Regions from separate parts of the Microbacterium sp. K35 genome, predicted to be linked through region 1. Evidence: predicted binding sites of a transcription regulator. Region 1 holds the regulator's gene; the other holds the start of a gene.
The links. The regulator LexA, encoded in region 1, represses DNA repair genes until DNA is damaged. The targets are predictions, from matches to a motif close to TCGAACANNTGTTCGA.

Region 1 (7,854 bases):
CTGGCTGCGCACCTGATACCCTGAAAGGCTGCTCGGCCGGATCCTCGGTCGAGCTCGTCACGGCAACAGGAGAGCATCATGCCCAGGGAACGCGGGGAGAAGGTCGTCGCGACCAATCGTCGCGCGCGTCACGACTACACCATCGAGAAGTCGTACGAGGCGGGAATGGTGCTCACCGGCACCGAGGTCAAGTCACTCCGTCAGGGGCGCGCGAACCTCAGCGACGGATACGCGTTCGTCAAGGGCAACGAGGTGTTCCTCGACGCCGTGCACATCCCGGAGTACTCGCAGGGGCACTGGACCAACCACTCCGCCAAGCGCATCCGCAAGCTGCTGCTGCACCGTGAGGAGATCGCCAAGCTCTCCCACGCGGTCTCGGCCGGCGGCTACACCCTGATCCCGCTGAAGCTCTACTTCTCCGACGGCAGGGCCAAGGTCGAGATCGCCCTCGCCAAGGGCAAGCGCGAGTACGACAAGAGGCAGACGCTGCGCGAGCGGCAGGACACGCGCGAGGCCGAGCGGGCCATGCGCCTGCGCAACCGCGTCGGCGAGTAGCCCGCGCCGTCAGGGCGCCGGGGTGAAGCCGAACACGCGGCCGAGGAACGCGAGCTCGCGCTGCAGCGCGTCCACGATGTTCTCCGCGCTGCGGAAGCCGTGCCCCTCGGCGGGATACAGCGCGTACTCGTGCTCGATGCCGTTCGCGGCGAGGGCGTTGCGGATCGCCTCGGACTGCGACGGCGGCACCACGCGGTCCTCGCCGCCCTGGAGCAGCAGCACGGGCACGTCGATCCGGTCGGCGTGCGTGAGGGGTGAACGCTCGACGTACACGTGCTCGTCCTCCGGCAGCCGCCCGACCAGACCGTCGAGGTACGGCGCCTCGAAGTCGTGCGTCTCGGCGGCCAGCAGGCGCAGGTCCGCCACACCGTAGCGGCTGATGCCCGCCGCGAAGGTCCCGCCCCGCACCAGCGCCGACAGAACGGTCCAGCCGCCGGCCGAACCTCCGCGGATCGCGATGCGCGCGGGGTCGGCGAGCCCCGCATCGGCCAGGCCTCGCGCGGCGGCGACCACGTCGTCCACGTCGACCACACCCCACTGCCCGACGAGGCGGTCGCGGTAGGCGCGGCCGTAGCCGGTGGAGCCGCCGTAGTTCACGTCGAGCACGCCGATGCCGCGGCTCGTGAAGAACGCGACCTCGGACGACGCGGCCCCCGTCACATGCGCGGTCGGTCCTCCGTGGACGAACACGATGTACGGCGGAAGCTCGCCGGGAGCCGCGGTGTGCGCGGGGTTCGCGGGCGGGTAGGCGAACGCGTGCACCGAGCCGTGCGCGCCGTCCACCACGATCGGCTGCGCGCCGGGCATCCACTCCGGATCGGACGGGACCCCGCCCGCCACGGCCTCCACGCGGCCCGAGTCGAGGTCGACGCACCACACCCCGGGCGTGGTGCCCGAGCTGTTGCCGCTGAGCAGCACGCGGGAGCCGGACACGTCGTCCACGCTCACGTGCCCGTCGGCGGGGAGGTCCAGCGCGGTGCTCGTCGTGCCGTCCGCCGGGAGCACGTGCACCTCGTCGCGGCCGTTCGTGCGCGCGGCGATCATGCGTCCGTCCGCCAGCGGCTGGAACCACCGGTTGCCCAGCACCCACAGGCCGTAGCCGGTGTCGGCGTCGGTCCCGGTCAGGGCGACCGGTGCGGCTGCGGGTGTCACGCCGTCGACGTGAAGGCGCTGCACCTGCCAGCGCCCGGACGCGTCGTCGGCGTACACGAGCGCGGCGTCGTCGAGCCACTCCGGCTGCAGGGCGGCGGACGACGCGATGCGCACGACCTCGCCGTCGGCGAGCGACGCGATCGCGAGCTGCGCCTCGTCCCACGGCATCGTCCGCTCGTGCCACTCGACCCAGGCCACCCGCGTGCCGTCGGGCGACAGCGCCGGGTGCGCGAAGAAGCCCGTGCCCTCCGCGATCACCCGGAGCGCGCCGTCGTCCTCGGCCGCGGAGCCGTCCACCGGGATCTCGACGATGCCGCGCCGGTGCGGGTCCGGACGGAGGTCTTCGCGCACGGCCAGCAGTCGTCCGCTCTGCAGTCGGAGTCCGCCGTACGACGCACCGGCGGGCGTGAGCGGCTCGGGCTGGCCCCCGGGGACGAGGCGATGCACGCGCTGATCGGCGCCCGAGACGAAGAACAGCGCACCGTCGCCGGCCGTCCACGCCCCGCCGCCGTACTCGTGCACGCGCGACCGCGCGCTCCACGGAGCCGGCAGGATCTCGGCGCCGGAGGAGCTGCGTACGGTCACGCGTCCGGCTTCGGCCGGCACGGACTCGCCCCACCAGATCTCCGACCCGGCGAACCGGGCGCCGTCGATGCGCGGTGCGGAGGTCGCGACAGACGCGGCGGTGAAGGGGGAGGGCCAGGAACCGAAGGGCAGCGACGACATGCCTCGAGCCTAGGCGGACCGACACACGGCGTCACACACGTGCGGCCCCGCGCGGGGCTGTTCTAGGTTGCTGGAAACGCCCGGTTCGTCCAGGGCGTGGAGCGACAGCCGAGCCCGGCACCCGCCCGCGAACGACACGCCTCCCGTGCCGTCCGCGCGCCCCGGCCCCCTGTCCCCAGGAGTGAAGATGTCCACCGAGATCGACACCACCGGCACCGCCCGCGTGCCGTTCTCCTTCGAGCTCTACCCTCCGCGCAACGCGTCGAGCGAGGAGGCGCTGCACGAGACCGTCGTGCGCCTGGCCGCAGCCGGTCCGGAGTTCCTGTCGGTGACCTACGGTGCCGGCGGCTCCACCGGGGGGCGCTCGCTCGACGTGCTGCGCTTCATCCGCACCCACACCGACGTCGAGCCCCTCGCTCATCTCACGTGCGTCGGCAACACCTACGCCGGGGCGACCGCGCTCATCCGCGAGTTCCTCGACGCGGGGATCCTCAGCTTCCTCGCCCTGCGGGGCGACCCGCCCGCCGGGCAGACCGAGGACTTCCTCGGCGACCTGGAGAGCGCGGCCCAGCTCGTCCAGCTGATCGACCGCGTGCAGGCCGAGCGTGCGCCGTACGAGGAGTCGCCGGTTCCCGGGATCCCCGGTGCCGCCCGGGTCGCGCCGCGGCGGAGGGTGAACATCGCGGTGGCCGCGTTCCCGAAGGGCCACCCGCGGGCGACCCACCGCACGCAGGACGTGGAGGCCCTGCTCGCGAAGCAGGCCGCCGGTGCGACGTTCGCGATCACGCAGCTGTTCTTCCACGCCGACGACTACCTGGCCTTCGTGGAGCGTGCCCGCGCGGCCGGGGTGACCATCCCGATCCTGCCCGGCATCATGCCCATCACCTCGCCCGCCCGGCTCTCCCGCGTGCTGGAGCTCACGGGAGAGGAGCTGCCCGGAGAGCTCTCCATCGCCCTCGACGTGGAGCCGACCGCCGAGGGGCGCCGCGAGATCGGCATCGCCTGGGCCGCGCGCCTGGCCGCGCAGGTCGTGGCCGGCGGCGCCCCCGGCGTGCACCTCTACGCCTTCAACCAGCACGAGACCGTCCTCACCGTCCTCGCCGAAGCCGGCATCCTCCCGGCTCTGCGCCGTTAGACCCCCGCCGAAAGGAAACACCATGACCGCATTCCCCGAGGGAACCATCCTCGGCTACCCCCGCATCGGCCGTCGCCGCGAGCTCAAGAAGGCCGTGGAGGCGTTCTGGGCGGGCCGCATCGACGAGCAGGAGCTGGAGCGCACGGCCGCCGAGCTGCGCGCCGCCACCCGAGAGCGGCTCGCCGCGCTCGGCCTCGGCCGGGACGACTCCGCGATCCCGGAGTCCTTCTCGTTCTATGACCAGGTGCTCGACGCCGCGGTGACCGTGGGCGCGATCCCCTCGCGCTTCGAGCACCTGCGCGCCGCCGACGGCACGGTCGGCCTCCCGGCGTACTTCACGATCGCGCGGGGCGAGGGGGAGCGCGCGCCGCTGGAGATGACGAAGTGGTTCGACTCGAACTACCACTACCTCGTGCCGGAGATCGGTCCGGAGACGGTGTTCTCGCTGTCCAGCGACCGGCTCGTGCGCGAGGTCGCAGAGGCCGCTGCCGCAGGCTTCACCACGCGCCCGGTCGTGGTCGGCCCGGTCACCCTGCTGGCGCTCGCGAAGGCCTCGGACGACGCCCCCGAGGGCTTCGATCCGCTGTCGCGCCTGGACGACGTGCTCCCCGTGTACCGGGAGCTGCTCGCCCGCCTCCGGGCCGCGGGAGCGACCTGGGTGCAGCTCGACGAGCCGGCGCTCGTGAGCGAGTCGCTCCCCGCCGACACCGCCGCCCTGGCGACCGCGGCCGAACGTGCACTCGCCGTGCTCGGGGGAGCGGAGGACCGTCCGTCGATCCTCGTCGCCGCCCCGTACGCGGCGCTCGACGCCGTGTTCCCGGTCCTCGCGGCCGCGCCCGTCGAGGCGATCGCGGTCGACCTGGTCCGTGGCGCTGTGCCGTCCGCGGCGGAGGGTCTCGCGGACAAGACGCTCGTCGGCGGCGTGATCGACGGGCACAACATCTGGCGGGGCGACCTGGCCGCAGCGTTCGCCACGCTCGAGCGTCTGCGCGACCTGGGGGCCGCGGCCGTGTCGGCCTCCACCTCGACCTCGCTGCTGCACGTGCCGCACGACGTCGCCGACGAGACCTCGCTCGACCCCCGCCTGGTGTCGTGGCTGGCGTTCGCCGATCAGAAGGTGCAGCAGGTCGGCGTTCTGGCCCGCGGGCTGTCGCAGGGTCCCGAGGCGATCGCCGCCGAGCTCGACGAGGCCTCGGCGGCCCTGCGCGACCGGCTGGACGCGCCGGGCGTGCGCGACGGCGCGGTGCGCGAGCGGGCGCTCGTCGACGCCGACTTCTCGCGGGTGTCCTATGAGGAGCGGGAGAGTGCGCAGGAGGCCCTCGGCCTCCCGGTCCTGCCCCTGACGACGATCGGGTCGTTCCCGCAGACCGCCGACATCCGTCGCGCACGGGCACGGTTCACGCGCGGTGAGATCCCCCGCGACGACTACGACGACTTCCTGCGCCGGGAGATCGCCGCGGTCGTGTCGCTGCAGGAGGACCTCGGACTCGACGTGCTGGTGCACGGGGAGCCGGAGCGCAACGACATGGTGCAGTACTTCGCCGAGAACCTCGACGGCTTCGCGGTCACGGAGCACGGGTGGGTGCAGTCGTACGGCTCCCGCGCCACACGCCCGTCGATCCTGTGGGGCGACGTCTCCCGGCCGGCACCGATCACGGTCGACTGGTCCGGATACGCGCAGTCGCTCACCGCGAAGCACCTCAAGGGCATGCTCACGGGGCCGGTGACGATCCTCGCGTGGTCGTTCGTGCGCGACGACCAGCCGCTGGGGGAGACCGCGAACCAGGTCGCCCTGGCGCTGCGCGAGGAGATCGCCGACCTCGAGGCGGCGGGCATCGCCGTGATCCAGGTCGACGAGCCGGCCCTGCGCGAGCTGCTGCCGCTGAAGAAGGCCGATCAGCCGTCCTACCTGGACTGGTCGGTGGCGTCGTTCCGTCTGGCGACCGGTGGGGCAGCACCGGGCACGCAGGTGCACACGCACCTCTGCTACTCGGAGTTCGGTGTCGTGATCGACGCGATCCGCGCGCTGGACGCCGACGTCACGTCCATCGAGGCCGCCCGCAGCCGGATGGAGGTCGTCGCGGACATCGCCGAGGCCGGGTTCGACCACGGCATCGGCCCCGGCGTCTACGACATCCACTCCCCGCGGGTTCCCGCGGTGGAGGAGGTGGAGTCCCTGCTGCGTCGCGCCGTGGAGGAGATCCCCACGCGGCAGCTCTGGGTCAACCCGGACTGCGGCCTCAAGACCCGCGGCTACGAGGAGACCACCGCGTCGCTGCGGAACATCGTCGAGGCCACGCGCCGCGTGCGCGCCGAGGTGGGCGCCTCGGTCTGATCATGTGACGAAGGCCCTCTCCGTGCGATCGGGGAGGGCCTTCGTCGTGTCCGGGTCAGACGGCTCGCAGCACCGCGACGACCTTGCCGAGCACCACGGCCTCGTCGCCGAGGATGGGCTCGAAGGCGGTGTTCCGCGGCAGCAGCCACGTGTGTCCATCGCGGCGACGGAGCACCTTGACGGTGGCCTCGCCATCGAGCATCGCCGCGACGATCTCGCCGTTCTCGGCGTCGTGCTGCGAGCGGACGACGACCCAGTCGCCGTCGCAGATGGCGGCGTCGATCATCGACTCGCCGGAGACCTTGAGCATGAACAGGTCGCCCTTGCCGACGAGCTGCCGCGGGAGCGGGAAGATCTCCTCGACCTGCTGGTCCGCGGTGATGGGCACGCCGGCGGCGATGCGGCCGACGAGGGGCACGAGCGCGGCGTCGCCGACGGGAGTCGTGACATCGGCCGGGTTCTCGGCGCCGGAGCCGGTGCCGGGCAGGTCGATCAGCACCTCCATGGCCCGCGTCTTGCCCGGGTCTCGACGCAGGTAGCCGCTCAGCTCCAGCTGGCCGAGCTGGTGCGTGACGCTGGAGAGCGACTTGAGCCCCACGGCGTCGCCGATCTCGCGCATGCTCGGCGGGTAGCCGTTCTGGGCGATGGCGGCCTGGATGACCTCCAGGATCGCCATCTGCTTGGGGCTGAGGCTCTTGCGACGGCGGGTCCGCGGCGCCTCCGACTCCGGGGCTGTGGTCTCGCTCATGATGCTCCTTCAGTGCGTGAGATCCGACGTCGCTCTTCGAATGTCGGTGGCCCGTGGTGGGGTGTCCTTGTCGAAACCGTATCCGAGAATCGCGCCGATCTGGAAGATCTGTTCGAGCGTGTCGGACGATTCGTGGACCGGGTTTCGAAGACAGCTTGACAGATGTTCGAACTCGAAGATATCTTCGGAACGTAGCTTCGCATTCACGGCTCCCGGCCGAGTCGCGGATGCGAACGCTACGCCAACCTCCCCGGGCCCTCGCGGCGCCGGGACAGTGAAGGAGCAGACATGAGCACCATCAGCCTCAGCACCGCGACCGCGATCTCCGCCACGGCCCGTCCGGCCACGCGGCTCCGGCTCACGGCTCGCGGTCGCGGTGTGCTGCTCGCGGTCGCGTCCGTCCCGCTCGCCGTCGGCATCGCCTTCGCGGCGATCAGCGGCGGCAGCGCCATCGCCTCCGGTGCCGACAAGCCCGTGGCCGCCGTCGAGACCATCACGGTCATGCCCGGTGACACCCTCTGGTCGATCGCCGGCTCGATCGCTCCCGAGGCCGACCCGCGCGACGTGATCGGCGACATCAGCCGCATGAACCTGCTCCGCGGCGGAGAGATCCAGATCGGTCAGGAGCTCGCGATCCCGGCGCAGTACGCGGAGTGACGCATGGCCGTCGGTGCCGCCTCGTCCTCTTAACATGGATAGGGTGACCCTCTCCCTCAACGATCTCCCGCTGCGCGACGATCTGCGCGGACTCACTCCGTACGGCGCACCGCAGGCACCGCTCCCGATCGCCCTCAACGTCAACGAGAACACGCATCCCGTTCCTGACGAGGTCGCCAGCGACATCCTCGACGACATCGCCGTGGCGATCCGCGACGTCAACCGCTATCCCGACCGGGAGTTCACCACGCTGCGGGAGGCGTTCGCGGACTACCTCGGTCACGGGCTCACGGCCGAGCAGATCTGGGCGGGCAACGGCTCGAACGAGGTGCTGCAGCACATCCTGCAGGCGTTCGGCGGACCGGGGCGGACGGCGTTCGGCTTCGCTCCGACCTACTCGATGTATCCGCTGATCGCGCAGGGCACGGGTGCGTCATGGGTCGCCGGCACCCGGCACCCCGACTACTCGATCACGCCGGAGGAAGCCGCGGAACAGGTGCGCGCCGCCGACCCCGACGTGGTGATCCTGTGCTCGCCCAACAACCC
Region 2 (7,854 bases), on a different contig from region 1:
TCCGCACGGACGAGTGGGTCGTCGCCCGACAGGCGCCACGCCCCGAGGTCGACCTGGTAGCCGTTCGCGCTGCGGGTCACGTCGCGCACTCCGGCCCTGGTACCGATCGGCAGCGTCGCGCCCTGCTCGATACTCGCGAGACCGGAACGCACCAGATAGTGCACGAACACGCGGATCCCGTTGCCGCACATCTCCGCGACCGAGCCGTCGGCGTTGCGATAGTCCATGAACCACTCCGCGGCGGGCTCTTCCGCCAGCGCCGCAGCGCCCTCCGGAAGGGACGCAGAGCGGACGACCCGCAGGACCCCGTCTGCGCCGATGCCGAAGTGGCGGTCGCAGAGCACAGCCACCTGCTCCTGTGACAGAGGCAGCTGCCCATCGGGGTCGGCGATGATGATGAAGTCGTTGCCGGTGCCGTGCCCCTTGGTGAATGCGACCATGCTCCCAGTCTAGGGACGGTTCGTTCCCCCCTCGTCGCGGACGACGCGATAGCGCCCGCACAGGAAGCTGCGGTTGCGCGCGACCTCGAGCAACTCCAGATCGAGTCGACGAGGAAGAAGCGGTGCACCTGACCCGAGGGTGACCGGGGCGTATTGCACCCAGACCTCGTCGAGAAGCCCGGCATCGGCGAACTGCCCGGCGACGTCTCCCCCGCCGACGATCCAGACATCGCGACCTTCCGCCGCCGCCACCGCGCGGGCGTGCACCTCGCTCACGGCGTCGCTGGTGAGTTCGACGGCCGCCCCCGCGGGCAGCTCGAGGTCGCGGTGCGTGAGCACCCACGTCGGCTGGGTGTACCCCCACCGTCCCTCCTCGTGCCGCATCACCCACTCGTAGGTGGACGCCCCCATCACGAGGGCGCCGACATTCTTCTCGAACGACGGGTACGCCATCGGCCCCTCCAGATCGATGTCCTGGCTCAGCAGCCAGTCGAGTGAATGGTCGAGCGTGGCGATGAACCCATCGAGACTGGAGGCGGTGTAGAAGTGAGTGGCCATGCGCGCAGTCTTGCACCGGGCACCGACACTCGTCAGTCGGCGAGAAGCTGCTCCGCGGAGGTCGGCACGTCGTGCCACTCGAGCTGCGGGTAACGCTTGAACCACGACACCTGACGGCGGGCGTACCGGCGGGTGAGGGCCTGCGTCTCCGCGATCGCCTCCGCCTCCGTGAGCCGGCCGTCCAACTGTCCCAGCGCCTGGGCGTAGCCGATCGCGCGGGAAGCCGTGGTGCCGCCCTCCAGGCCACGCCCACGGAGACTCTCGGCCTCCGCCACCAGCCCCTGCGCCCACATGCGGTCGACCCGGTCGTTCAGCCGGCGCACGAGCGGCTCGCGGTCCAGGCGCAGGCCGATGATCCGCGTCTGCGGCATCCACAGCGTCGGCGCATCGGGAAGCGCTGCCCCGTGCGTAGCACTCCCCTGTTCCACCACTTCGAGCGCACGGATGACCCGTCGGCTGTTCCTGGGGTCCACGCGCTCCGCCGTGGTCGGATCGAGCAGCCGCAGTCGCTCGAGCAACGGCGTGATCCCCTCGGCCTCGAACTCGAGCTCCAGCCGCCTCCGCACCGCCGGGTCTCGCGGCGGGAAGTCGAAGTCGAAGATCACGCTGGAGACGTACAGACCCGAGCCGCCGACCAGGATGGCGTCTCCGCCGCGCTCCTGGATGTCGCGCACCGCGGCACGCGCCAGCGGCTGATACCAAGCGGCAGCAGCATCCTGCGTGACCTCTCGCACGTCGAGGAGATGATGGGGAATGCCACGACGGTCGGCGGTCGGCAACTTCGCCGTGCCGATGTCCATGCCGCGATACACCTGCATCGCGTCGGCGTTGATGATCTCGGCCGGGTTACCCTGACGCCGCAGCGCTTCGGCCAGGTCCAGGGCGAGGTCGCTCTTGCCCGTGCCCGTGGCACCGACGATCGCCCAGAGTCGCGGCGCGGTCACACGCCGACGCGCAGCGTCGGAAGCCCGAGCGACACGGCGCTCGACCCGCTCGCACTCGGTGACGGCACCGCGCACGACTCCGCCTGCGAGCGGTCCCAGGCATCTCCGCCCCGTGTCCGGCGGATGCGCAGAGGCGCGCCGGTGGGGTCATCGGCCAGCAGGTGGAACGGCGCGGCGTGCGTGACCGTCACCGTGACGACGTCACCCGGGCGCGGAAGCTCCGACCCCGGCGGGACCTCGAAGTGCACGAGACGGTTGTCCTCGCCTCGGCCCGTCAGGCGGTGGGTCTCGGCGTCCTTCTTGCCCTCCCCGGTCGACACGAGCACCTCGATCTCGCGGCCGACCTGCTTCTGGTTCTCTTCCAGCGAGATGCGCTCCTGCAGTGCGATCAAGCGATCGTAGCGGGCCTGCACCACGGCCTTCGGAACCTGATCCGCCATCGTCGCCGCCGGTGTGCCCTCCCGGATCGAGTACTGGAACGTGAAGGCTCCGGAGAAGCGTGCCTGCTCGACCACCCGCATCGTGTCTTCGAAGTCCTCCTCGGTCTCGCCCGGGAACCCGACGATGATGTCGGTCGTGATGGCCGCGTGCGGGATGCGTGCCCGCACCCGATCGAGGATGCCCAGGAAACGCTCGCTGCGGTACGAACGCCGCATGGCCTTGAGGATGCGGTCGCTGCCCGACTGGAGCGGCATGTGCAGCTGCGGCATCACGCTCGGTGTCTCGGCCATCGCGTCGATCACGTCGTCGGTGAAGGCGGCCGGATGCGGACTCGTGAATCGGATCCGCTCCAGGCCCTCGATCTGCCCGGCCGCGCGCAGCAGCTTGCCGAAGGCCTGGCGGTCTCCGAACTCCACACCATACGAGTTGACGTTCTGGCCGAGCAGGGTGACCTCGATCGCGCCGTCCTCGACCAGCAGCCGGATCTCGTTGAGGATGTCGCCCGGGCGGCGGTCCTTCTCCTTGCCACGAAGGCTCGGAACGATGCAGAACGTGCAGGTGTTGTTGCAGCCGACCGAGATCGACACCCAACCGCTGTGGGCGGAGTCGCGCTTGGTGGGAAGCGTGGACGGGAACACCTCGAGCGACTCGAGGATCTCCAGCTCCGCGTCTCCGTTGTGGCGGGCGCGCTCGAGGAGGCCGGGCAGGGAGCCCATGTTGTGCGTTCCGAAGACGACATCGACCCACGGCGCCTTGTCGAGCACCGCCTGCTTGTCCATCTGTGCGAGACAGCCACCGACGGCGATCTGCATGCCCGCCTTCCGACGCTTCACCGCGGCGAGGTGTCCGAGAGTGCCGTACAACTTGCCCGCCGCATTGTCGCGCACGGCGCAGGTGTTGATGATGACGACGTCGGCTTCACTGCCCGCGGGCGCAGGGACGTAGCCCGCGCTCTCGAGCGAACCGGACAGCCGCTCGGAGTCGTGCACGTTCATCTGGCACCCGAAGGTACGCACCTCATACGATCGCTGTCGCCCGTCGTCGTCGTCGACGGCCGCCGATGAGGCGCTGATAATCGTCGGTTCACTGCGGGGGATAGTCATGATCTGTCCATTGTACGAGCCCCGTCACCGCGCTCAGGGCGGCGCCCTCAGTCGGAATCCACGAAGCGCACGCCGGACCCGGAACCACCGGACGACGCCTCGCGCAGCGCCGTCTTGGCGGCGGTCATCGCGACCGATCCGGCATAACCGCGCCGCGCCAGCTGACCCGTGAGGCGACGAAGCGCCGTATCGGCGTCGAGCCGGCTGAGAGACCGCGCCTTGGTGCGAGCGAACTCCAGCGCCCGCTCCGCATCGTCGTCAGGGAGTTCCTCCAGCGCCGCATGGATCACCTCTCGCGGGATCCCGCGCTGGGCGAGCGCACGGGACAGCGCGACACGCCCCTGCCCCTTTCGTTCGGCGCCCGAGGTCACGAGCATCTCGGCGAGCACCGCGTCGTCGAGGTAACCGCGACGGCAGAAATCCTCGATCAGGTCGTCGACGTCGTTCGCCTCCACCCCGTGGCCTCTCAAGACCAGGCGCGCTTCGGAGACGGACAACGAGCGGGTGCGAAGCTTGCGGAGCAGAGATTCTTCGGCCGCGACACGGACCTCCTCCGTGGTGGGACCGTCCTCGTCTCCCCGCTCGGCATCCGCCCCGCCGAGCGTCCCCTCGTCGATCGCGCGCAGCCGAGGGACCGGGGTGCCCGCTGTCGATCGCCCGCGTCGACCGCGTGCGGGATGCCGTTCGCTCGGCGTGCCCGCGTCGGGTTCCTGCGGGAAGTCGGACGGCGCCTGATGCCAGGTCGAGCGCCACGACGCGGCGCCGTCAGTCGATGCCGGCGCGTCCACCCCCGAATGATCGGGCGGGGTAGGCCGTCGTGAGGGCTGCCGAGAAGGCGCCCCTCCGAAGAGAGGGATGATGGGGGCGATCCGTTCCGGATCGCCCCCACGCTGCTCGTTCATCAGGCCGGGCGACGCTCAGCGAGCTCGTCCGCAGACGCGGGCGCGGGCTGCGCACCGATGCCGAGCTTCTGCTTGATCTGCGTCTCGATGGCGAGGGCGATGTCGGGGTTGTTGAGAAGGAACGTGCGCGCGTTCTCCTTGCCCTGCCCCAGCTGGTCGCCGTCGTAGGTGTACCACGAGCCAGACTTCTTGACGATCCCGTGCTCCACGCCGAAATCGATCAGGCTGCCCTCGCGAGAGATCCCCACGCCGTAGAGGATGTCAAACTCCGCCTGCTTGAACGGCGGGGCCATCTTGTTCTTGACGATCTTGACCCGCGTACGGTTGCCGACGGCGTCGGTTCCGTCTTTGAGGGTCTCGATCCGTCGGATGTCCATGCGCACGGAGGCGTAGAACTTGAGCGCCTTTCCACCGGCGGTGGTCTCGGGCGATCCGAAGAAGACGCCGATCTTCTCGCGCAGCTGGTTGATGAAGATCATCGTGGTGTTGGTCTGGTTGAGCCCACCCGTCAGCTTGCGCAGCGCCTGCGACATGAGCCGGGCCTGCAAACCCACGTGGGAGTCGCCCATCTCACCCTCGATCTCGGCTCGCGGCACGAGGGCCGCGACCGAGTCGACGACGATGAGATCGATGGCACCGGACCGCACGAGCATGTCGGCGATCTCCAGCGCCTGCTCACCGGTGTCCGGCTGCGACACCAGCAGGGAATCGATGTCGACGCCCAGCTTCGCGGCGTAGTCGGGGTCGAGCGCGTGCTCCGCGTCGATGAACGCCGCGATACCACCCGCGCGCTGCGCATTGGCGATGGCGTGCAGGGTGAGTGTGGTCTTACCCGAGGACTCCGGGCCGTAGATCTCCACGATGCGGCCACGCGGCAGGCCTCCGACCCCGAGGGCGACGTCGAGGGCGATGGAGCCGGTGGGGATGACTGCCACGGGGGCGCGCTCATCGCTGCCCAGCCGCATGACCGAGCCCTTTCCGAACTGACGGTCGATCTGCGCGAGGGCGGTCTCGAGGGACTTCTCGCGGTCGGCGGGTGATGGCATGGTGTGCTCCTTCTGCGCGTGTGATGCCGCCTGTAGGCTGTCGCGGCTCTTCCGGCTGGAAGGAACTCTCCGACAAGGCGTGTGGCTTCTTCAGCCTGGTCCTCACGCTAGGACGAGCCACCGACATTGCATCGGCCCACCCGAGGTCTGTGATGATCCAGGCATCGAAACCACTTGTGCAGAAGACTACGCCCGGTTCGAACAGATTTTCGACAGCAGCGCAACGCGGCGTGTCGGAGTTCCGCACACCCCGGAGAACGAGAGCAGCAACTCAGCGGCTCCGCGGCTCCAGCCGTCCGACGCCGTGCCGCCGAGACAGCGGAACATCCATCTCCTCGCACAGAGCGAGCCAGATCTCCCGGGGCGGCACGCCGTCCGCCAGCGCTTCGCTCGCGGTACGGCCGTTGACCGCCGTCAGACTGAGGTCGTTCACCAGTGACGGCCCTCGCGCCTGGAACTCCGCGTCGACGGCGCGAAGGAATTCGCTACGTCGCATCGTCACCCGGCCGAGTGGTCAGTGCAGCGAGAGCTCGGGCTCGACCGAGGCGACCAGATCGTCGGGAACGACGTCGGGGAAGACCTGGATGCCCTCGAGGACGGAGATGCGATCCCCGACCTCGCGCATGATGGTGGAGATGGGAACGTCGAGGGCCTCCGCGACCGAGGCGAGGATCTCGCTCGACGCCTCCTTCTGTCCGCGTTCGACCTCGCTCAGGTAGCCGAGCGCGACGGACGCCTTGCTTGCGACCTGCCGGAGGGTGCGCCCCTTCTGCAAGCGGAAGTCCCTCAGCACATCGCCGATTTCCTGTCGTACAAGAATCATCGGAACCTCCTCCCCATGTGTTCGATCGAGGTTCCCCTCGAAGAGACAGCCAGTCTAGCCCTCCTGGCCTGCACAGAATCTACCCTTGCACTCTGTGGTTTGAATGTGAGCACATCGGTATCAACCTTCGGCTGACGGCTCGTATTCCCCGACCGCCTCAGCCAGCATTCGCACCAGCATCGCCACCGACTGCGCGCGTACCGCCGCTCGGTCGCCGTCGAAGACGAACGCCTCCGTGCGAGTGCCCTCCGGAGTGACGACGCCCAGATGGACGGTCCCGACCGGCTGACCGTCCGGCGACTGCGGCCCGGCGATCCCGGTGGTGGAGATACCGACGTCCGCCGACCGTCCGTCGACGGCGACGGCGTGGCGAACCCCCTCGGCCATCTGCCGCGCCACCTCGGGATGGACGGGTCCCTGTGTCGCGAGCAGCTCGGCGTCCACCCCGAGCAGCGAATGCTTGACCGGCGTCGCATACGCGACCACGCCGCCGAGGAGAACGACGGAGGCTCCGGGAACGGCGACCAGCGCCGCGCAGACCGCGCCGCCGGTCAGCGACTCGGCGACCCCGAGCGTCCAGCCGCGCGCGCGCAGGGCGCCCACGACCATCTCAGGGGTGAACGACGTCATGACCGCTGTCGCGAACCGCGTACCTGCGCCACGATGTAGTCGATTCCGCTGACCACCGTGAGGACGAGCACGATCAGCATGAGCACGAAGGTGATGGTCGTCCACGGACCGAGACCGATCCACACGTGAAGCGGCAACAACGCCCAGCCGAGGGCCACGCCCTGGAACGCGGTCTTGATCTTGCCCATCCAGGCGGCAGCGACGACATGCTCGCTCGCGACCACCAGACGATGAATCGTGATACCCCACTCGCGGACGAGGATCACTATCACGATCCACCAGTTGACCTCGCCCAGAATGGCCAGCCCGATGAAGCCGGCCCCCGTGAGGAGCTTGTCGGCGATCGGATCCCACAGCTTCCCGAAGTCGCTCACAATGTCGTAGCGACGCGCGAGATACCCGTCGACCCAGTCGGTCGAGATGGCCACGATGAAGAGGATGCCGGCGATCCAACGCACCACCGGATCCGGGATTCCATAGGTGCCACCGAGGAGCAGGAGAACGAAGAAGACCACCGCGAGCGGGATCCGCGCCACCGTGATCGCGTTGGGGAGCTGCCGGGAAATGGCCATCAGTCGCGTCCCGTCAGGCCCCAGGCGTCTTCATCGCCTTCCGCCTCCACGACCGGAAGCCCGTCGTACTGCCCCGCGATCGGGTCGCGCTCGGGCGACGGAGGTGCGGCGGCCGGTGCGCCGGCGCTCGGAGCGGACGCGGGCACGTCCTCACCGCGAAGGCGGGCCATGACCTGCGGCAGCTGTTCCGGGGTGGCCAGCACGTCGCGGGCCTTCGACCCCTCCGACGGGCCGACGACCTCACGCGACTCGAGCAAATCCATGAGCCGACCGGCCTTCGCGAACCCGACGCGGAGCTTGCGCTGCAGCATCGACGTCGATCCGAACTGCGACGAGATGATGAGCTCGGCCGCGGCGAGGAGGAGCTCGAGGTCGTCGCCGATGTCCTCGTCGAC

Region 2: recA (recombinase RecA) is a predicted target of LexA. The motif match lies at 5,632-5,647, and genes of this name have one in related genera.

The regions. Positions count from the first base shown of each region.
Region 1 is NZ_SSDM01000267.1:1,177-9,030, forward strand. It holds gene ftsX (permease-like cell division protein FtsX) at 1-16, shown strand, start outside; gene smpB (SsrA-binding protein SmpB) at 79-555, shown strand; gene DW299_RS10120 (S9 family peptidase) at 565-2,433, opposite strand; gene DW299_RS10125 (methylenetetrahydrofolate reductase) at 2,621-3,568, shown strand; gene metE (5-methyltetrahydropteroyltriglutamate--homocysteine S-methyltransferase) at 3,591-5,903, shown strand; gene lexA (transcriptional repressor LexA) at 5,959-6,651, opposite strand; gene DW299_RS10140 (LysM peptidoglycan-binding domain-containing protein) at 6,940-7,308, shown strand; gene DW299_RS10145 (histidinol-phosphate transaminase) at 7,343-7,854, shown strand, end outside.
Region 2 is NZ_SSDM01000306.1:17,245-25,098, reverse strand. It holds gene dapF (diaminopimelate epimerase) at 1-440, opposite strand, end outside; gene DW299_RS12010 (dihydrofolate reductase family protein) at 450-998, opposite strand; gene miaA (tRNA (adenosine(37)-N6)-dimethylallyltransferase MiaA) at 1,031-1,942, opposite strand; gene miaB (tRNA (N6-isopentenyl adenosine(37)-C2)-methylthiotransferase MiaB) at 1,939-3,486, opposite strand; gene DW299_RS11995 (regulatory protein RecX) at 3,534-4,274, opposite strand; gene recA (recombinase RecA) at 4,388-5,434, opposite strand; gene DW299_RS11985 (DUF3046 domain-containing protein) at 5,706-5,930, opposite strand; gene DW299_RS11980 (helix-turn-helix domain-containing protein) at 5,949-6,257, opposite strand; gene DW299_RS11975 (CinA family protein) at 6,378-6,887, opposite strand; gene pgsA (CDP-diacylglycerol--glycerol-3-phosphate 3-phosphatidyltransferase) at 6,884-7,459, opposite strand; gene DW299_RS11965 (DNA translocase FtsK) at 7,459-7,854, opposite strand, start outside.